DNA from 3 places in the Proteus appendicitidis genome. Region 3 is predicted to be linked to each of the others. Evidence: predicted binding sites of a transcription regulator. Region 3 holds the regulator's gene; each other region holds the start of a gene.
The links. Region 3 encodes sigma-54, which starts transcription at its own class of promoters, with help from an activator protein. Its sites were predicted from a motif close to GTTGGCACANNTTTCGCTNT; they were not measured.
Positions count from the first base shown of each region.

Region 1 (7,320 bases), 830 kb from region 3:
ACAACACATCAGGTATTTCTGTATTGAGTGCATTAAGCACATCATTCGCATGCTCAAAGGCTTTACAAGACATGCCTTCACGAGAAATGGCACGTTCAAGTACCCAGCGAATAGAGCTGTCATCATCAACAACCCATACATTTCCTTTTTGCATTGGTTATCTCCTACTTAATTGGTAAATAAATAGAAAACTCAGTATTTCCAGGCCAACTGGTAAATTCAATTTTGCCTGCATGTTGATCCACTAAATTACGCGCAATAGAAAGCCCCAACCCATTACCGCCTTCTCTACCACTCACCATGGGGTAAAAAAGTGTATCTTGTAGATGAGGAGGAATACCATCACCGGTATCAATCACATCTATACGGGCAACAAGTTTGTGGCGCTCACCATGAAGCGTGACCTGAAAAGCCGTACGGGTACGCAAAATAATGGTTCCGCCGGTTTTTTCAACGGCTTGTAAGGCATTGCGTGTAATATTTAGCAGTACTTGTTCTATTTGATCTGGGTAATGTGATAACTCAGGTAAACTGGGATCGTAATCTTTTAGTAAGGTGACATTTTCAGGGCATTCAAGCGAAATAAGCTGAGCAACGCGTTCAACAACATGGTGAATACTCTGGTGGGTTTTTGTCCCTGGATGTTGGGGACCGAGTAATCTGTCCACCAATACACGTAGGCGATCAGCTTGTTCAATAATAACTTGCGTATATTCCGTTAAAGCTGGATCTGGTAAGGATTTGGCTAGCAATTGAGCCGCGCCTCGTAATCCCCCCAACGGATTTTTAATTTCATGTGCCAGCCCCCTAACCAATTCCCTTGCTGCCATTTGCTGTGCTTGTTGTATCTGCTCTTGGCTTAACCGGCGTTGACTATCCATAGGCGCCAGCTCCAGCAAAATGTGTTGCTCGGAAATAGGTTGGGCACTGAGCGACATTGTGTGTGATTGGTTATTTACAACCAATATCACTTCATTGTCGGTAAAGCTTTGTCCATTCGCTAATGTTTCACGCATTAAATCAGCATCAAAAGAGTAATAGCTGAAAAGGGCAGTGAAAGGCGTTTCAAATAATTTTCGACGGCTTTGTGCTAAAACCTGTAACGCAGAATGATTTGCGTAGCAAATAATAAACTCTTTGTTGATAACCAATACTGAATGTATCAATGAGTCTAAAATTAATGTGTTGTCAGGTAAGTCTGCCGTTTCCATATTGAATACCCCATTGCACCATTTTAGTGCATCTTACCTTTATTACATGAATGAACCAATGCGTAAGTGAAAAGACTGACTCCTTAAATGGGAGAAAAGTGCCCATCCGAAGATGGGCAAAATAGCTTCACGGCAAAAAAAACAGTTTTACATCAAGGCTTAAGTTTTTATCTGTAAAAATAGTCTTAAGCGCTGTAATACATTTCAAATTCAAGAGGATGCGGAGCCATACGTACACGTTGAACATCAGCACGTAATAATTCTAAATAAGCATCAATAGCATCATCAGTAAATACACCGCCGCGGGTTAAGAATTCACGATCTGCATTTAATGTATTTAATGCTTCTTCTAATGAACCTGCGACAGTTGGGATCTCTTTCGCTTCTTCAGGTGGCAAGTCATAGAGGTTTTTATCCATAGCATCACCAGGGTGAATTTTGTTGATAATGCCATCAAGACCCGCCATCAACTGAGCCGCAAACGCTAAATAAGGGTTTGCTAAAGGATCTGGGAAACGGACTTCAATACGACGTGCTTTCATGCTGGCAACCACAGGAATACGAATTGACGCAGAGCGGTTACGTGCTGAGTAAGCCAACATAACAGGGGCTTCAAAACCCGGAACTAAACGTTTGTAAGAGTTAGTGGTTGGGTTAGTAAACGCATTTAGTGCACGAGCGTGTTTGATAATACCGCCGATGTAATACAGCGCCATTTCAGATAATCCGCCGTATTTATCACCGGCAAATAGGTTTACGCCGTTTTTAGACAGTGACATATGGCAGTGCATACCTGAACCGTTATCACCAACTAATGGTTTTGGCATAAAGGTCGCTGTTTTACCAAATACGTGAGCCACGTTTTGTACCACGTATTTATAAATTTGGGTTTCATCTGCTTTTTTGGTCATGGTATTAAAGCGAGTAGCCACTTCATTTTGACCCGCAGTTGCGACTTCATGGTGATGAGCTTCAACAACTAAGCCCATTTCTTCCATGATATTACACATGGTAGAACGAATATCTTGTGATGAATCGACGGGTGGCAGTGGGAAGTAACCACCTTTAACCATCGGGCGGTGACCTTTGTTGCCGTCTTCATATTTGGTATTGGTGTTCCATGCCGCTTCAATATCGTTGATAGCGTAAGATGCACCAGAAATATCGTTTTTGAAACGAATATCATCAAATAGGAAGAACTCTGGCTCTGGTCCAAACAGTACTGTGTCTGCGATACCACTTGATTTTAAATAGTCTTCAGCACGTTTTGAGATAGAGCGTGGGTCGCGATCATAACCTTGCATTGTGCCTGGTTCTAAAACGTCACAACGAATGATCAGGGTTGGATCTTGGAAAAATGGGTCAAGCATTGCCGTTGTTGCATCTGGCATCAGCACCATGTCTGATTCGTTAATGCCTTTCCAGCCACCAATAGAAGAACCATCGAACATTTTTCCTTCTTCAAAGAAATCATCGTTAACCTGATGAGCCGGAATAGTAAGATGTTGTTCTTTACCGCGGGTATCAGTGAAACGTAAGTCAATATATCTAACTTTATGTTCTTCAATCATGGATAATACATGTTCAAGGGACATAGGAACTCTCCTGGCGAATGGTTTTATTGAGTGCAGTGGCCTTACACATTTTTTCGGTGAATTTTTTGCTCACCTAAATTCTATTGCGAAAAGCATGCCAACTTATCTAAAAAGGGATATATACTGTATTGATGAAGTTTAGTGTAGAATATCTCCTGTGATTTTTTAATTATTGCACAAAGTTGGTGCAAATTAAGCCTAATTAGTTGCACTGTTTTGGTGCAATCGAACGGATGCTACTAAATTCTGAGGCGTGAAAAGGATCACAATTCAATTAATTGCATATTGTTAAGCAATCATTATTGTGATCTTGTTTAGTCTCTCGTCTAAAGCGTGTACAATACTGCGCTTATTTCTACAATGCCTGAGGCAAATTTTGTGATCGAAAACTTGCGTAATATCGCCATCATCGCCCACGTTGACCATGGTAAAACAACTATCGTCGATAAATTACTACAGCAATCTGGTACGTTCGGCGAACGTGAAACCGTTGCTGAGCGCGTGATGGACTCAAATGATCTCGAAAGAGAGCGCGGAATTACTATTCTTGCGAAAAATACAGCGATTAAATGGAATGACTATCGTATCAATATCGTAGATACCCCAGGACACGCCGACTTCGGTGGTGAGGTAGAACGCGTTATGTCTATGGTAGACAGCGTTCTATTGCTGGTTGACGCGATGGATGGCCCAATGCCACAAACTCGTTTTGTGACACAAAAAGCGTTTGCTAACAACTTAAAACCAATTGTTGTTATCAATAAAGTTGACCGCCCTGGTGCGCGTCCAGACTGGGTTGTTGATCAGGTATTTGACCTGTTCGTAAACTTAGGTGCAACTGACGAACAACTTGATTTCCCAATTATCTATGCATCTGCATTAAACGGTATTGCGGGAACAGATTACAATGACATGGCTGAAGATATGACTCCGTTATATGAAGCTATTGTCAAATATGTAGAGCCACCGAAAGTTGATCTGGAAGGCACATTCCAGATGCAAATTTCTCAGTTGGACTACAACAACTACCTAGGTGTTATCGGTATCGGTCGTATCAAGCGCGGTAAGGTTAAACCTAACCAGCAAGTGACTATCATCGATAGCGAAGGTAAAACTCGTAACGGTAAAGTCGGTAAAGTGTTAGGTCACTTAGGCTTAGAACGTATCGAAGTTGAAGTTGCAGAAGCTGGCGATATCATCGCAATCACAGGCTTAGGTGAACTGAATATTTCTGACACGATCTGCGAAACAGGTGCTGTTGAAGCATTACCTGCATTAGCCGTTGATGAACCAACTGTTAGCATGTATTTCTGTGTTAATACTTCACCTTTCTGTGGTCGTGAAGGTAAGTTTGTGACTTCTCGTCAGATTTTAGATCGTCTGAAAAAAGAGTTAGTCCATAACGTAGCATTACGTGTAGAAGAAACTGAAGATCCAGATGCATTCCGTGTATCAGGTCGTGGTGAGCTTCACCTGTCAGTTCTGATTGAAAATATGCGTCGTGAAGGTTACGAATTAGGTGTATCTCGTCCTAAAGTTATCTTCCGTGACATTGACGGTCGTAAACAAGAGCCTTTCGAACAAGTCACTATCGATATTGAAGAACAGCACCAAGGTGATGTGATGCAAGCGATGGGTGAGCGTAAAGGTGAAATGCGTGATATGCAACCAGATGGTAAAGGACGTGTACGTTTAGACTACATTATTCCTAGCCGTGGTCTGATTGGTTTCCGTACTGAATTTATGACCATGACATCAGGTACTGGTTTACTGTATGCAACATTCAGTCACTATGATGATGTTCGTCCAGGTGAAATCGGTCGCCGTAATAACGGTGTTATGATCTCTAATGGCCAAGGTAAAGCCGTTGCTTACGCACTGTATAGCTTACAAGACCGCGGTAAATTATTTGTGACTCATGGTGCAGAAGTTTACGAAGGCCAAGTGATTGGTATTCATACTCGCTCTAATGACTTAACAGTAAACTGTTTAACGGGTAAAAAGCTGACTAACATGCGTGCTTCTGGTACAGATGAGGCGACAACGCTGACTCCACACCTGAAACAAACATTAGAACAAGCATTAGAATTTATTGATGACGATGAGTTAGTTGAAGTTACTCCGCAGTCTATTCGTCTGCGTAAGCGTTATCTGTCAGAAAACGATCGTCGTCGTGCTTACCGTAGCAAAGACTAATTCGTTATTCTGATAACATAATTCTTAGGGCGCGTTTAGCGCCCTGAGTTTATACTCGTCATACTTCAAGTGACAGAGGTGTTGGTTACGTTCAATTAGTCGAGTCACATAGTTTATCTATGTTTCCCGTCTATCTTTATTGTCGCCTACCTGTAACTTAAATTATTTAGAGTATCTGGTACTACTAATTAGTCATGCTATAAGACAGTAGTACTATATAAGACGAATGCGGTGGAAAATTTGCCACCGCATAAGTTTTTCGCTTCCTTCCTATCTTTCAGTGAACGACATCTAAAGTTAAACCCCTTTTTTCTCATTTTGCTTTTCCCTCTCTGCTGGTTTTCTGTTTTACAAAAAAATTAAGTGTGATTATTGTACTTTTTTGACGTTTAAGCCTGTTCAGTAAAGCGATTTATGATTAAAGTAAAATGAGTTTTCTATTATGGAGAGGATTTATGCTTTATATCTTTGATATGGGTAATGTGATTATTGATATCGATTTTAACCGAGTATTTGCAGTATGGAGTAAGCTGAGTGGTGTTCCATTAGCGAGCCTAAAAAAGGATTTCACAGCAGGCGAAGTGTTTAAATTACATGAGCGCGGTAATATTACAGATATCGAATTTGCTGAAGAAATTAACTCAGAACTTGGCATGAGCTTAAGCTTTGAGCAATTCGCTGAAGGATGGCAGGCTATTTTTATCGCAGTACGACCTGAAGTCATTGATATAATGAATAAACTAAGAGAACAAGGACATCGGGTTGTAGTGTTATCAAATACTAACCGTTTACACCAAGATTACTGGCCAGAACACTATCCTGAAATTGCAGCCTCTGCGGATTTTCTCTACCTGTCGCAAGATCTTGGCATGAGAAAACCTGATCCTGAACTCTTTAAGTATGTTTTAGAATCTGAAGATGTTGAAGCACAAGATGCTGTTTTTTTTGATGATGTAAAAGCCAATGTTGATGCAGCTATTGCTGTGGGTATGAAGGGTGTACATGTCATTGATAAACAGACTGTCATTGACTACTTCAAAGATTATGATTTTTCTCTCCCAGTAGAAGAATAATGCTATTGTAAGGATAACAATAGATTGAATTTGTTATCCTTTTTTATTGATTTATTTTGGAGAGAGTATGATCGCGTTAATTCAACGAGTGACACAGGCAAAAGTCGATATTGCTGGTGAAACTGTCGGCGCTATTAATCAAGGCTTATTGGTTTTATTAGGTGTAGAGAAAGACGACAACGAACAGAAAGCTAAAAGATTATGTGAAAAAGTTTGTGGTTATCGCATATTTAGTGATGAAAATGACAAAATGAACCTAAATGTGCAACAAGCGGGTGGTAGTCTATTAGTTGTCTCTCAATTCACACTTGCCGCGGAAACACAAAAAGGAATGCGCCCAGGGTTTTCGAATGGTGCGCCTCCAGAATTAGCGAAAAATCTCTATCACTACTTTATTGAACAGTGTCAGCAACAAGGTTTAGAAACACAAACAGGTCAATTTGCCGCGGATATGCAAATCACACTGACTAATGACGGCCCAGTCACCTTTTGGCTGCAGGTATAACGTCGAACGTACAGCCGTGTTAAAAGGAGCTTAGATATGTACCATTTACGAACCCCAAAAACAGAGGCAGAATTTGATGCCTATTATGCTTTTCGCTGGAAAATGCTTCGTAAACCTCTACATCAACCTGAAGGCTCTGAAAAAGACGGTTATGACACCTTTGCACATCACCAAATGGTTGTTGATGAAACAGGACAACCCGTGGCGATTGGGCGACTCTATATTAATGCCGACAATGAAGGCGCTATTCGCTTTATGGCGGTGCGTACAGATGCACAAGGTAAAGGTTTAGGCACATTAGTGGCTATGGCGCTAGAGTCGCTAGCTCGCCAAGAGAGTATAAAACGAATAGTGTGTAGTGCGCGAGAAGAGTCTGTAAGCTTCTTTGAAAAATTAGGTTATGAAAATTGTGGTTTAGTGACAGGTCCGCAAACGACACCCATTAAGCACTTTTTTATGAAAAAAAGTATTGAGTCTTTAGATGATATTCTTCATCGACCTGATTGGTGTGCGGAACTACAAAAACAATGGCATCAACATATTCCTTTAAGTGAAAAAATGGGGTTACGTATTACTCAATATACCGGAACCCGTTTTTATACCACTATCCCAGAAGCGGGAAACCAAAACCCTCACCATACTATTTTTGCCGGCAGCCAATTTTCACTCGCAACATTAACAGGTTGGGGATTGATTTGGTTATTAATGCAAGAGCACAAGTTACAAGGTGATATTGTGCT
Region 1 covers NZ_CP127389.1:3,839,057-3,846,376, reverse strand. The annotation lists gene glnG (nitrogen regulation protein NR(I)) at 1-154, opposite strand, end outside; gene glnL (nitrogen regulation protein NR(II)) at 165-1,211, opposite strand; gene glnA (glutamate--ammonia ligase) at 1,397-2,806, opposite strand; gene typA (ribosome-dependent GTPase TypA) at 3,167-5,002, shown strand; gene yihX (glucose-1-phosphatase) at 5,458-6,075, shown strand; gene dtd (D-aminoacyl-tRNA deacylase) at 6,143-6,580, shown strand; gene fabY (fatty acid biosynthesis protein FabY) at 6,617-7,320, shown strand, end outside.
Region 1: a site for sigma-54 is predicted at 2,889-2,908, ahead of glnA (glutamate--ammonia ligase). Genes of this name have one in related genera too.

Region 2 (7,320 bases), 250 kb from region 3:
GGCTAAAAATTGGGTGGGGCCTTGCCAGCGACATCCCGGCACACGCGACACCTGTCATGGCTGCTTCCTTCCGGACCTGACCGAGTTAACAAGTTAGCGTTGCGGGAGAACCAACAAGACCCCATAGATTGTCTTATTGCTAAGACGTCACGCATTATGTTTTAAACTGACCCAAATAGCAAGGAAAGCGAGCCTAAGTGATGATTAATTACCCAATTTTTCTCTCGCTGATTATTCAATTGCCTTTAACGCTCTTTTTGTCCCTCATAAATTCACCAGAAAGTATTCAATAAGTGGATAAATCATAATCTCATCAACGCTGTTTATTTATCATTAGATTGCTATCTAAGATAAAAAGGGAGATTATTTTTTTATCTTCTGAGGATTGTATATAATCAGCGTTATAAAAAATAACCAGATCTAATGATACAGGTACACTATGAGTCAAGCATTGAAAGATCTCATCAATTTGATGGCACTTGAAAAAATAGAAGAAGGTCTATTTAGAGGTCAAAGCGAAGATATAGGATTACCTCAAGTTTTTGGTGGGCAAGTTGTCGGACAAGCACTATACGCTGCAAAACAGACAATTGCTGATAACCGCTACATCAACTCATTTCATAGCTACTTTTTACGTCCTGGCGATAGCCGCAAGCCTATCGTTTATGATGTGGAATTTATCCGTGATGGCGGTTCATTTAGTACTCGTAGAGTCAGTGCTATTCAGCATGGTAAACCTATTTTTTATATGACCGTTTCTTTTCAAGAATTTGAAGAGGGCTTTGAACATCAAGATATAATGCCTGATGTTCCTTTTCCAAATGAACTTATCCCACAGCATGAAATTTTAAAGAAATTAGCACCTAAATTACCCGAACCGATTAGATCTTTAGCACTACGAGAAACACCTTTTGAAGCACGTCCAGTGCAATATTTTAGCCCTTTTGGCTACTCTAAAGCGCCCGCTGAACGCTATGTTTGGTATCGTAGTCGTGGTGAAATGCCATCAGATCCTTTCTTGCATCAATACTTGCTTGGTTATGTTTCTGATTTTGATTTTTTACCAACCGCTCTCCAACCTTATGGCTTAGGCTTTATGGATACAAGTCTGCAGGTCGCTACGATTGACCATTCTATGTGGTTTCATCGTCCATTCCGTGTGGATGATTGGTTACTTTATGTGATTGAAAGCCCTTCAGCGTCAGGCGGTAGAGGATTTGTTAGAGGTAAATTCTTTAATACAAATGGTCAACTAGTCGCATCTTCTGTTCAAGAAGGGGTTATTCGCCAAAAACGGACTAAACATTCAAAATAATATTTTGGCATATTCCCCCCTCAAACGAGGGGGAATAGACAATTATTGTTGATAAGCTCTTTCACCATGCGTGGTTAAATCTAATCCATCATGCTCTTCCTCTTCTGAAACACGTAAACCAACCAGTTTATCTGCGATTTTAAAGCTTATATAAGCGACAACACCAGACCAAATCACTGTGATCACAACACTTATTAATTGAATTAAAACTTGTTTACTAAGTGTCATACCATCGCTGTATCCCACGCCTCCTAAAAATGAAGCCGTAAATACCCCTGTTAATAAGCAACCTGCGATACCACAAGTACCGTGAATGCCGAAAACATCACAAACATCATCCGCTTTTAACCAACGTTTTAAAACAACAACGCCCCAAAGCCCGATGATCCCTCCTACTACACCGATAAATAAAGCACCCATCACTCCGACTGTGCCAGCAGCAGGTGTAATTGCCACTAATCCTGCAATACAACCTGAACAACTGCCTAGCATGGAAGGTTTTCCTCTGGTGAGCCATTCTGATGCAGTCCAAGAAAGCACCGCTCCTGCAGTTGCGATTACTGTATTTAGAAATGCTAAAGCTGCGATCGCATTTGCACTGCCAGCAGAGCCTGCATTAAAGCCAAACCAACCAATATAGAGCACCGCTGTACCTGTAAAGACCATCGGCAAATTATGAGGTTTAAGCGCGGTATGTTGACTATCACGTCGCTTACCAAGTAAGTAAGCACCAACAAGAGCTGCAATAGCTGCATTAATATGTACGACGGTTCCCCCAGCAAAATCTAATGCACCATCATCGATTAACCAACCACCTTCTCCCCATACCATATGCGCAATCGGGATATAAGAAAATGTGAACCAAATAACGGTGAAAATAAGCAATGCAGAAAAACGAACTCGCTCACCTAATGCACCAACAATTAATGCAACGGTTATCACTGCAAAAGAGCCTTGAAAAGCAATATGTACATATTGATTAATTGAACCAGAGAGTGAATCTAGTGATACGTTATTCAAAAAAGTAAGTGACCACCCACCCCACATTTTATTACCCGCGGTAAATGCCAAACTATAGCCAAATGTAACCCAAAGAATAACAACCACACTGAAAATCATCATCACTTGCGTGATCAAAGAAAGTACGTTTTTTCCTCTCAATAATCCGCCATAAAACAAAGCGATACCGGGTATCGTCATAAAAAAGACCAAAGCAGTACATACCAACATAAAACCGTTGTCAGCTTTATCAACTGCCACTGTTTCAGTCGCAAATACGGATGAAGAAAAGTGTGTGAGCACTAACATTAATAGCAAAGAAAGTAAGCGTTTCATCGAATATCTCCTTTAAAGTGCTTCATCACCAGACTCACCGGTACGAATACGGACAGCCTGCAATAATTCAAAAACAAAAATTTTTCCATCTCCTACCTTCCCTGTATCAGTCGCTTGCATAATCACTTGCATAACTGGCTCCAGTTGATCATCGCAAATAGCTAGCTCTATTTTTACTTTGGGGAGAAAATTAACTTCGTATTCTGCGCCTCTATACAACTCCGCATGACCTTTTTGTCGCCCATATCCCTTTACTTCACTGATTGTCATTCCCTTTATACCTAACTCAGAAAGCGACTCTCGTACTTCTTCTAATTTAAATGGCTTAATAATGGCGATGATATATTTCATATAAACCTCGTCGATATTTAAAAGAACCAAGCCCATATAGAAAAGCAAAAGGCATGCCATTATTTAACACATTGATATTTAAACAAAAATAAAATTATTGAAATAGTGAAAATGAAAAGGCTCACCGAGTTGGTGCAAAAATACGATGGCTATTTTGATAAAAGCGAGATAATAGGGAAGTAAAAAAGGCGCATACATAAAGATAATGCGCCCTCTAGAATTATGTTTTTTATTTAAGGTGATTATTCTACTTCAACAGGGACTTGTTCTTGTAAAGATTCTCTGACTTGCTGTAATTGATACATATTATAATATCGACCTTTTTGTGAAAGTAACTTAGCATGATCACCCTGTTCGACAATTGCACCACGATGAAGCACCACAATTTCATTGGCTTCAATAATAGTAGAAAGTCGATGAGCAATAACAATCAGTGTTGTTTTTTCCCTAACTACTTTTAGCGCCTTCTGTATGGCTTGTTCTGTTCCTGAGTCAATATTTGCTGTTGCCTCGTCCAAAATAAGAATACGAGGAGGTATTAATAATACACGCGCCAATGCAAGTAGCTGTTTTTGTCCTGCGGATAAGCGACTACCTTGCTCACCGAGTTCTGTTTGTAGCCCTTCAGGTAAGGTTTTAACCCATTGATCAAGTTGAACCGTTTCTAATACCTGCCATAAATGTGATTCATCACATTTACGCCCTAACGTAATATTGTCATACAGTGAACCCGATAATAAAACGGGATCTTGCTGCACCATCGCAATACCACTGCGTAGTGCTGTATGAGAATACGATCCTAATGGTTGCTTATCTAAAGAGATACTTCCTTTTTGCCAAGGATAATTTCCCATTAATAAGCTGGCTAAAGTACTCTTGCCACTTCCTGTGTGCCCAACGAATGCGACAAAATGACGAGCAGGAATAGTTAAATTGATATCTTTTAATACCCATTGCTCATCACGATACGCAAACCAAAGAGAGTTAACATCGATATTACCTTGAGTGATGGAATGTGATGATGAACCGTAGTGTTGTAAGGGTGCATCCATCAGTTCAAAAACACGCTCACCAGAGACAACCGCCTGTTGCAAAATTGATTGCTGTGATGTCAATGTGATCAAGGGTTCATTTAATCGACCTAGATAACTAATAAACGCATAAATAACCCCAACACCAATAACTGCACTGCCTTGATACCCAAATAGCATTAATAAGCCACACAGAACCAACGCAGAGAGCATACTTAATAAAGGACGTAATAACAGACCATCCAGTTTTAACGCTTTCATACGTGCTTGGTAATGTTGCCAACTGTCATCTGATATTCTTTCGCCAAATCGAGCTTGTTGCCTAAATTGCTGAATAACTGACATGCCATTGATAACTTCGTGGAAACCATCATTAATATTGGCAAGAAAATGACGTACATTACGTACAATCGGTGTGCTCAGTCGCTGATAAAGCATCATCACACCTATCACTGCAGGAAATATCATCATTGCAACAAGCGCCATTTGCCATTCCAATAAGAACATCGCTATCAGCATAACAACCACTAAAGCAATTGCTCGAAATAGTGTCGGTAACACGTTCACGAACAAATCTTTAATCGTCTCGGTATCATTTGTTACACGAGAAATTAACTGCCCCACGGGCTGATTATCAAAAGCACTTAATGGCTGTTTTAGAGCCGCACTCATTACATCAGTACGTAATTGTTGTACAACCCCAACAGCAGCATGATTAAACACAATTGCCTGATAATAGTGAAGTGTCGCGGCGATCACCTGCAAAAGAATAAAAGCCAACGCGAGACCTAAGGATGACATTAATTCCACATTATTCGTGGCAACTTTTGCATCAATAAAATAGCCAACAATTAATGGTCCCCCCACTTCTGCAACGGCAGCAACCCACAACATAATGACACCCCATGTCATGGGTTTGCGATAGGTTTTACCATAAGTCAAAAGGCGCTTTAATGCAGGTAATAGCGCTTTAACGGATTTATTTTTATTCATCGTCATCCAGCGCGGCCTCTAATTGCTGATAATGGTACATATCTTGATACCAACCTGGTATTGAAATTAACTGCTGATGTGTACCTTGCTCTATAATCTCGCCTTGTTTCAAAACTAAGATATTCGTAGCACCAACCAATGCAGATAAGCGATGAGCGCTGATAATTAAGGTTCTATCTTTTCGCCATTGTGACAAGTTTTGCAGGATTTGATATTCTGTTTGTCCATCAACTGCAGATAATGCGTCATCTAATAATAGAATCTCGGCATCCAGTAATAGCGCTCGGGCAATAGAAATACGCTGTTTTTGTCCACCAGATAACATCACACCTTTTTCACCTACCTGTGTTTGATACCCTTGCGGTAAGCGCAAAATATCCTCGTGAATATTTGCCAGTTTCGCAACAGACTCTATTTCTTCTTTTGTCGCATCAGGACGACCTAAAGCAATATTTCCCGCGATGGTATCGGAAAATAGGAAGGGAGTTTGGTTAACAACAGCCAATCGCGCTCGCCATTCATCAAGTTTCAATTGATAAATAGGAACTGATTGAAAACAAATTTCACCTTCGGTGATATCGTAAAGTCGTTGAATAGCACTAAGTAATGTACTTTTACCACTGCCAGTCACACCACAAATACCTAGCATTTCACCGGGTGATAATGTGAAATGAACGTTTTTCAGTGTTTGTGTCGTTTGTTCGGGATATTGGAAATGTTTGATATCAACGGATAATACTCCTCGACCTGGCTTTGGTGATAACTCACCATCAACCATATCGAGTTTTTCATCCAATAAACTATTAATGCGACTATAAGCAGCACTGCCACGCTCAACAATATTAAACATCCATGCTAAAGCCAGCATTGGCCAGATCATTTGCCCCAAATACATCACAAAACTGGTTAATTCACCCAATGTCATTCTGCCATTAATTACAAAATAGCTGCCACCAGCAACAGCGAGTAAATTAGCAAAACCAATAGCCATAAAAATAGTAGGATCAAATAGCGCATCAATTCTTGCAACACGCATATTTTGTCGTCCAGTTTCTTTTGCCACATCATCAAAACGGGAGGCATGTTGTTGCTCTAGCCCGAATGATTTGATCATACGAATACTACTCAAGCTTTCTTGTGCTTGATTATTAAGTGAAGAGAAAAGTGCCTGTGCCGTTTTAAAGCGACTATGTAATTTATCGCCATATCGCTTAATCAAAATTGCCATGATTGGCATAGGTAGTAATGAAATCAGTGTCAGTTCCCAACTTAACTGAATGCTCATCATGACAAGTACAGCAAGCCCCATAACCATAGAATCCACTAAGGTCAGTACACCTTCGCCTGCGGCAAAAACCACTTTATCAACATCGTTGGTGGTACGTGCAATTAAATCGCCTGTGCGATAACGATGATAAAAAGAGGAAGATTGTTGATTAAGTTGTTGGTAAATTTGCATCCGCAGTTTTACTGCTAATTGATAAGATGCGCCAAATAACCAAAGACGCCAAAAATAACGCAAAAGATAAACCGCGAGGGCTATTAATACCATCACGCCAATCCAATTCATCACTTGGCTAAACGTCAGACTATGGTTATCGACACCATCCACAATGATCCCAACAATCTTTGGAGGGATCACCTGTAATACTGCGATAACCATCAATAAGAAAATGGCACCTACATAACGACGCCATTCATTGAGAAAATACCAACTGAGCTGTGAAAATAGAGCCACGCCTTAAATCCTAAGGTTATACAAAAATAAAAGTGCCAGTTGGTAAAGATGAACCTTATTCAGGTATCGGCATTGCCGTTGTGTATTTAATTTTTTCCATTGCGAAGTTAGAAGTCACATCAATAAGACCCGGTACGCCATTAACCATACGCTTATAAAATAGGTCGTAACTTTTCATGTCTACTACTTCAACATGCATTAGATAATCACACTCACCCGCCATTCGATAGAATGTCAGTACTTCTGGCATTTGCTTAACAAATGAAACAAACTGTTCGTACCATTCGCTATTATGCTGCTGTGTTCTAATCATAACAATAACTGTTAGACCTAGCCCGATTTTTTCACTATCAAGCAACGCAACGCGTTTACGAATATACCCTTCATCCTCTAATCTTTTCAATCGTTTCCAGCAAGGTGTTGAGGTTAGGTTAACAGCCTCAGCCAAAGTATTCAGTGAGAGGCTTGAATCTTCCTGTAACAGCGCTAATAGTTTACGGTCAATCTTATCTAACATAGATACTCCTTCAAAATATGCCCCTACAAAAAATAATGAT
Region 2 covers NZ_CP127389.1:813,352-820,671, reverse strand. The annotation lists RNA gene ffs (signal recognition particle sRNA small type) at 20-116, opposite strand; gene tesB (acyl-CoA thioesterase II) at 440-1,315, shown strand; gene amtB (ammonium transporter AmtB) at 1,358-2,650, opposite strand; gene glnK (P-II family nitrogen regulator) at 2,663-3,001, opposite strand; gene QQS39_RS03790 (SmdB family multidrug efflux ABC transporter permease/ATP-binding protein) at 3,244-5,031, opposite strand; gene QQS39_RS03785 (SmdA family multidrug ABC transporter permease/ATP-binding protein) at 5,018-6,763, opposite strand; gene QQS39_RS03780 (Lrp/AsnC family transcriptional regulator) at 6,819-7,280, opposite strand.
Region 2: a site for sigma-54 is predicted at 3,043-3,062, ahead of glnK (P-II family nitrogen regulator). Genes of this name have one in related genera too.

Region 3 (7,320 bases):
ATCAGTGGTAGCATGATTTATCGTGAATCTTCTTGTTTACTCGATAGCTTAGGTAAGCAAATTTTCCCACAGTGGTTAAACATTCAAGAGCGCCCTCATTTAATGAGAGGTTTGGCGTCAACACCGTTTGATAGTGAAGGTGTACGTACAACCAATGCTGAAATTATTAAAGATGGTGTATTACAAGAGTGGTTATTAACCACATATTCAGCAAGAAAACTGGGTTTAAAAAGCAATGGTCATGCTGGTGGTATTCATAACTGGTATATCCCAGGGCAAGGCTTATCGTTTGATGCACTGTTAAAAGAGATGGGAACAGGTCTTGTTGTGACTGAATTGATGGGACAAGGCGTTAGTACAGTAACGGGTGATTACTCTCGTGGTGCGAGCGGTTTTTGGGTTGAGAATGGTGAAATTCAATATCCTGTAAGCGAAGTGACTATTGCAGGTAACTTAAAAGATATGTGGGCAAATATTGCCACCATGGGGGATGATATTGAGACACGCAGTAATGTTCAGTGTGGTTCGTTGTTATTACCAGAAATGAGCATTGCAGGTGAGTAAATTTTAGACACTTATCGCAATCTTTAATCTCAGCCCGCAATGGGCTGAGATATCGCGTTTATCAATGTGCTTTTCAATTTGAGAAGATAAAGTAAGACGCGAACCTTCAGCTATGCTTAACGGTGTAATTCACCCGCAGCTTCAGGTTGGTATAGAATTTCTAATACTTTAACCTTGGTTTCAAGGCCATTTGGCAGCTTCCAACTGATCTCATCATCAATCGCTAAACCCAGTAGCGCAGCACCCATTGGTGCCATAACGGAAAGTTCAGTGGTGCTGTCTTTTAATGAAGCGGGATACACTAAAGTACGAGTACGCTCTTCATTGTTTTTTAAGTCCATAAAACGGACTTTGCTGTTCATTGTGACAATATTAGCAGGGATATCAGCTGGTGTAACAATGTCAGCACGATCTAATTCTTCATTCAATGCTTCAGCAATCGGGCTATCTGCAAATGCCGGTTGTTCAAGTAATGAATCTAAACGTTCTGCATCAAGTTCGTTGATGATAATTGTTGGCTTTGTCATACCACACTCCAATTTATTCCAATGCAAAACAACACCCCCACGGATGAGATGGGGGTGTTGTTAAACTCATATAAGAGATAATAGGCGGTTCTGTATAAAAAAGAAAGAGACAGTGATCACAGTCTCTTTCGGGTTATTTAGTTAAGAAATGCTAATCTATTGTTTTCTATTACGATTATTCTTCATCAAACCCAGATTCAAATAATGCGATAATAGCATCAATAGCTTCATTTTCATCACTACCAGTGACTTCTATATCAATTTGACTGCCTTGCTCTGAATCTAACATCAGCATAGCAATCACACTATCCGCTTGTGCTTCAACCCCTTCGTTGTTGCGTAAAATGACAGTTGATTGAAATGTTTTTACTAAATCAAACAGCTTCATTGCAGGTCTTGCATGCATACCGAGTCGATTTTTAATCGCAACTTGTCGATATTGGGTCATTTGCGTTTTTCTAGTGTTCTGTGGCGTGATTGTACGTTTTTCCCTCTAGAGCGGAAATAATCTGCGAGTTGCTCAGCAACATAAACAGAGCGGTGTTTTCCCCCCGTACAACCAATTGCAACCGTCAAATAACTACGGTTATTGGTTTCTAACATCGGCAACCAAAGTTCGAGATAGCTTCTAGTTTGATAAATAAAGTTATGAACTTCGGTGTGTCTATCTAAAAATGCCGCGACAGGGCGATCAAGACCTGTCATTGGACGCAGTTTAGGATCCCAATGTGGATTCGGTAAGAAGCGCACATCAAAAACATAATCCGCATCAATAGGAATACCATGCTTAAAGCCAAAAGATTCAAAGACCATAGTCAGTTCACGTTCACGCTTACCTAATAAGCGAGTGCGTAACATTTCTGCGAGTTCATGGACTGACATCTCAGAGGTATCAATAATGAGATCAGCCCGTGATCGCAATGGCTCAAGCAGATCACTTTCGGTATCAATGGCCACTTCTAACGAAAGATTCTTGGTCGAAAGAGGGTGGAGACGTCGAGTATCACTATAACGACGAATTAAGGTATTTCTATCTGCGTCTAAAAATAAGAGTTGTGGAGAATATTCAGCGGGTAAACTTTCCAGCGCTTTTTCGAAGATCTCCGGCGACTCTGGCATATTTCGGACATCAATACTGACTGCGGCAGCAGAAGCATCACGTTCAGCCAGTGTTTTTGCTAGCTCAGGTAAAAGATCAACAGGTAAATTATCAACACAATAAAATCCCATGTCTTCAAGCGCACGCAAAGCGACTGACTTACCTGAACCAGAGCGTCCGCTGACTATCATCAGCACCATGAGGTAGCTCCCCTATAATTTCCCAGTGATGAATATCATTCCACTGTATGCTATTCGCGTCCTACTAAACCCGTAGGGGTTATTCTGTGATAATCTGATAAAGCTCTTCATCACTTTGTGCGGAGCGTAGTCGGCGACATAAATTTTTGTCTGCCAACTGTTTTGCAATCAAAGACAGTGTGTGTAAATGTTCCTTACATTGTGTCGCAGGAACGAGTAATGCGAACAACAAATCGACAGGTTGATTATCAATAGCGTCGAAGGAAATAGGTTCGCTTAGGTGAAGAAACACACCAACTACTTTTTCTGTTTCATCACTTTCAATACGTCCATGAGGGATAGCTAAACCACCCCCAATCCCTGTTGTACCGACTTTTTCACGCGTCAATAAAGCTTCAAATATCAGTGTTTCGGGTAAATTAAGTGCTTTTGCTGCATTTTCACTGATAATTTCTAACGCGCGCTTTTTACTAGTGCAATGTACATCATTATGCGTACATGCCAGAGAAAGTACGTCGCTAATATTCATCTTTGTATCGTTGTTCATTGTCTTATTCACTTAGACCAGCAAACCAGATGCCACAAAGTGACATCTGGTTTTTTGTTACTGATATTGATTAGGCGTTGGCTTAAACCGAGTCATAAACAACGCAGTAACTTCGCCGATTGTATCCCCATTTCACAATGGGAAATGAATTAATGTTGTCTCAGTTTATCTTTGTGTTTGGTTAATTGACGAGCCAGTTTATCCATTAATCCATCAATTGCTGCGTACATATCTTCTGCTTCTGCAGAGGCATGCAATTCACCGCCATTAACTTGAATGGTCGCTTCCGCGATTTTATTAACTTTCTCGACTTTCAGGATAACCTGAACGTTATTAATTTTGTCAAAGAACTGAGGTAATTTCGCGCTTTTTGCTTTGACGGTATCACGCAGAGCATCGGTTAATTCAATATTATGACCAGTGATTTGAAGTTCCATAGTGTCTTCCTTCTCAATTATGCTCAAACCAACTCTTTGCGTTGATTTGAAGGCGGGATGGATAATGACTCTCTATACTTCGCAACAGTGCGTCGAGCAACTTGTATTCCAAGTTCTGCGAGCATATCTGCCAGTTTACTATCACTAAGTGGTTTCGCTGGGTTTTCTGCTGCGATTAGTTTCTTCACTAAAGCCCTGATTGCTGTTGAAGAGGCTTCGCCCCCGCTATCAGTATTCACATGGCTAGAGAAAAAATACTTCAATTCGAAAATTCCTCTCGGGCAATGCAAAAATTTTTGCGTTGTCACTCGAGAAATGGTGGATTCGTGCATTTCAACCTGTTCAGCAATATCTGCTAACACTAAGGGTTTCATGTGCTCTTCACCTAATTCGAAAAATGCCTGCTGTGTATCAACAATGCAATGAGCGACTTTTAATAGTGTCTCATTACGGCTTTCTAAACTTTTTATCAGCCATTTGGCTTCTTGTAAATTGTCACGAATAAATTTTCCATCACTTTCATTTTGAGTCGATTGACCCAATGCTGCATAAGTCTCATTTATTCGTAGGCGAGGAATGCTATCTGTATTTAACTCAACTTGCCAGCGTTCACCTGATTTTTTTACCAGTATATCTGGAATAACATACTCTGACTCGCCTGTATCAATACTTAATCCGGGCTTAGGATCAAGAGACTGGATCATCTCAATAACAGATTTTAGTGTCTCTTCTCGTAATTTCGTTTGACGCATCAATTGGCGAAAATCACGGTTACCTAGCAACTCTAAATATTGGCTAATGACTAACTGCGTTTCTTTAAGATAGGGTGTTTCTGTTGAAAAAGCGGATAGCTGAATCAAAAGACACTCTTTTAAATCACGAGCAGCAACACCAATAGGATCAAAGCGTTGAATACGTTTTAATACGGCTTCGACTTCATCAAGCTCTAATTCATCATCGCCCATTCCAGCAAGGATGTCATCTGTTGTGACAGTTAAATAGCCTGTTTCATCAATAGCATCGATAATACTTATCGCAATTGCTCTGTCTGTTTCTGAAAATGGGGTGAGATCAGCCTGCCATGTGAGGTAATCTTGCAATGAGGCAGTTGTTTCACCTTGATACAGTGGAAGCTCATCATCAGTATAGTCATTACTGGTGCCTGAAGGAGTGCCTGCGGTGTAGATCTCTTCCCATTGAGTATCTAAAGGAAGATCATCAGGCATCTCTTTTTGTTCTAAAGCATCCAGCGTGTCAAACTCTTCAACTTCGTTTTCAGTTGTTGTTTCTGTTGTAGAGGTTGGCTGATCTTCTGTATGAGACGCATCATCTGAAACGGGATCTTGTGGATCATCGTCTTGTTCTAGAAGTGGATTAGACTCAAGTGCTTGCTGAATTTCCTGTTGTAATTCAAGCGTCGAAAGTTGCAACAAACGAATAGCCTGTTGTAGCTGTGGCGTCATTGCCAGTTGCTGACTAAGACGAAGTTGCAGACTTTGTTTCATAATAATGCGATGAGTCCTTTGCTATTGTCATCCTTGACAGAGTAAAAGTGAATCAAAGATTACAGGCGGAAGCCTTCACCTAAGTAAACACGTTTAACTTGCTCATTTTCAAGAATTTCTTCTGGTGAACCATGAGCGATAAGGTGACCTTGGCTGACGATATAAGCACGTTCACACACATCTAATGTTTCACGCACGTTATGGTCAGTAATCAGTACACCTAATCCATAATCACGTAGATGCTGGATAATTTTTTTAATATCTAATACCGAAATAGGGTCAACACCTGCAAAAGGTTCATCTAATAAAATGAATTTAGGGTTGGCTGCCAATGCCCGCGCGATTTCAACACGGCGACGTTCACCCCCTGATAATGATTGCCCTAAGCTGTTACGTAAGTGGCTGACATTAAACTCTTCTAGCAGTTCTTCTGCTCGATCTTTTCGTTCTTCAGGCGTTAAATCATGGCGGATTTCTAAGATCCCCATAATGTTGTCATAAACGCTTAAGCGTCTAAAAATAGACGCCTCTTGAGGAAGATAGCCAATGCCTTTACGCGCTCGTTCATGTAACGGTAACAGCGTAATGTCTTCATCATCAATTGTAATACTACCTGCATCACGAGCGACAATGCCAACAACCATATAGAATGTGGTTGTTTTACCTGCACCATTTGGCCCAAGTAAGCCGACAATCTCACCGGAGTTAACGTTCAGGCTGACATCACCGACAACGGTGCGCCCTTTGTATGCTTTCGCTAAATTTTCAGCTTTTAACAGCGCCATAAAGTGTTACTTACCTTTGTTGTTAACACCAGGACCTTTCTCTTGCAACTGGGAAGGTAGTAAAACAGTAGTCACTTGTTTACCTTTACCGCTAAAAGCTTCCATTTGCTGAGTTGGGACGAGATAAGTGATCTTATCACCGGTGATATTACTGTCTAATTGTTCAAGATAGGCTTTACCCGTTAAGGTCATTAACTCTTTATCCATTTCATAGGTCATTTTTTCACCACGACCTTTGATAGGTTTACCATCATCTTGTAGCTGATAAAAAGTTACTGGATTACCAAATGCTTCTATTACGATCTTTTTGGAGTCACCGCCTGGACGTGTGACAACAACTTTATCAGCACGAATATCGATAGATCCTTGTTTGATCACAACATTTTGTGTGAAGGTTGTGACGTTTTTTTCTAGATCAAGCGATTGTTTCTCTGAGTTCACAACGATAGGTTGTTGTGTGTCATCTTTAAGCGCCATCGCAGGTACACTTATCGCTAAAAGTGTACCGATAATCAGTGTATTACGGATTTTTTGATTCATTAGGGATCTCATAATAGGTGTTTACCTTTTCAATCAGCTCTGCACGTTTCTCGCGCAGATTGCCTCGCATTTTTAAGCCGACTGATTTCAGTCCGACGCCGATAATAGTCACTTCATCATCAGAGGAAACATCCTGTGTATCCAAATTTGCGATAGCGTTGTCTGTGCTTATTCTCTGTAGTTGAGAGTCATCCGTTAGGCTATCAATTTGAACATCGCCATAAAGATAGAGCATTTTACTGTTTGTTAGCTTGGCTTTATTCGCGCGTACTGTCCATGTTGCATCCCCTGCCGGTGAATAGGTGGTTAAGACAGGGTTAGTAAACCATGTAAACTTCTGTTGAGCATAATTTTTGACATCATCAGCAACAAGTTTATATCCGAGTATACCCGTTGGCTCGTAAACAAAAGATATCGATGATTTGGATTGATAAGTTGGCTGACCATCATCAACAATCTCACCATCACCGAATTCAGTGTTATTAGTGTAGTTCCAGCCAATCAACGCAAGGGCGATAATGGCAAGAATTAAGGTAAACCAGGATTTTAATTTATTCATTCTGTATCGTTATACGTTAAATCGAAAGACCTTTAGCTTCTTCAAGCCGACCTTGCGCTAAAAGGATTAAATCACACAATTCTCGTACTGCACCACGCCCTCCCGCAATGCGGGTTACATAATTAGCATGAGGTGTAAGTAATGGATGAGCATCAGCCACGGCAACGGAAAGCCCTACTTTTTCCATTACAGGTAAATCAATCAGGTCGTCACCAATATAGGCTGTTTGTTCAGGTTTAAGGTTTAGTGTATCTAACAGTTGTTGATACGCCAAAAGCTTATTATGCTGACCTTGGTAAAGATATGTAATGCCAAGAGTCTTAGCACGATCTTCTAACAGTTTAGACTGACGACCTGTAATGATAGCAACCTCAATGCCAGATGTAAGCAAACAACGGATGCCATATCCATCACGGACATTAAAGGCTTTTAATTCTTCGCCATTATTGCCCATGTAAATGAGTCCATCTGACATCACACCATCAACATCACAAATCAGCAATTGGATTTTTTCTGCTTTTTTGATGATTTGTTCGCTTACTGCACCATAACAAGTT
Region 3 covers NZ_CP127389.1:567,900-575,219, forward strand. The annotation lists gene pmbA (metalloprotease PmbA) at 1-564, shown strand, start outside; gene rnk (nucleoside diphosphate kinase regulator) at 681-1,091, opposite strand; gene npr (PTS phosphocarrier protein NPr) at 1,267-1,539, opposite strand; gene rapZ (RNase adapter RapZ) at 1,536-2,390, opposite strand; gene ptsN (PTS IIA-like nitrogen regulatory protein PtsN) at 2,470-2,937, opposite strand; gene hpf (ribosome hibernation promoting factor) at 3,087-3,374, opposite strand; gene rpoN (RNA polymerase factor sigma-54) at 3,398-4,879, opposite strand; gene lptB (LPS export ABC transporter ATP-binding protein) at 4,939-5,664, opposite strand; gene lptA (lipopolysaccharide ABC transporter substrate-binding protein LptA) at 5,671-6,204, opposite strand; gene lptC (LPS export ABC transporter periplasmic protein LptC) at 6,185-6,763, opposite strand; gene kdsC (3-deoxy-manno-octulosonate-8-phosphatase KdsC) at 6,780-7,320, opposite strand, start outside.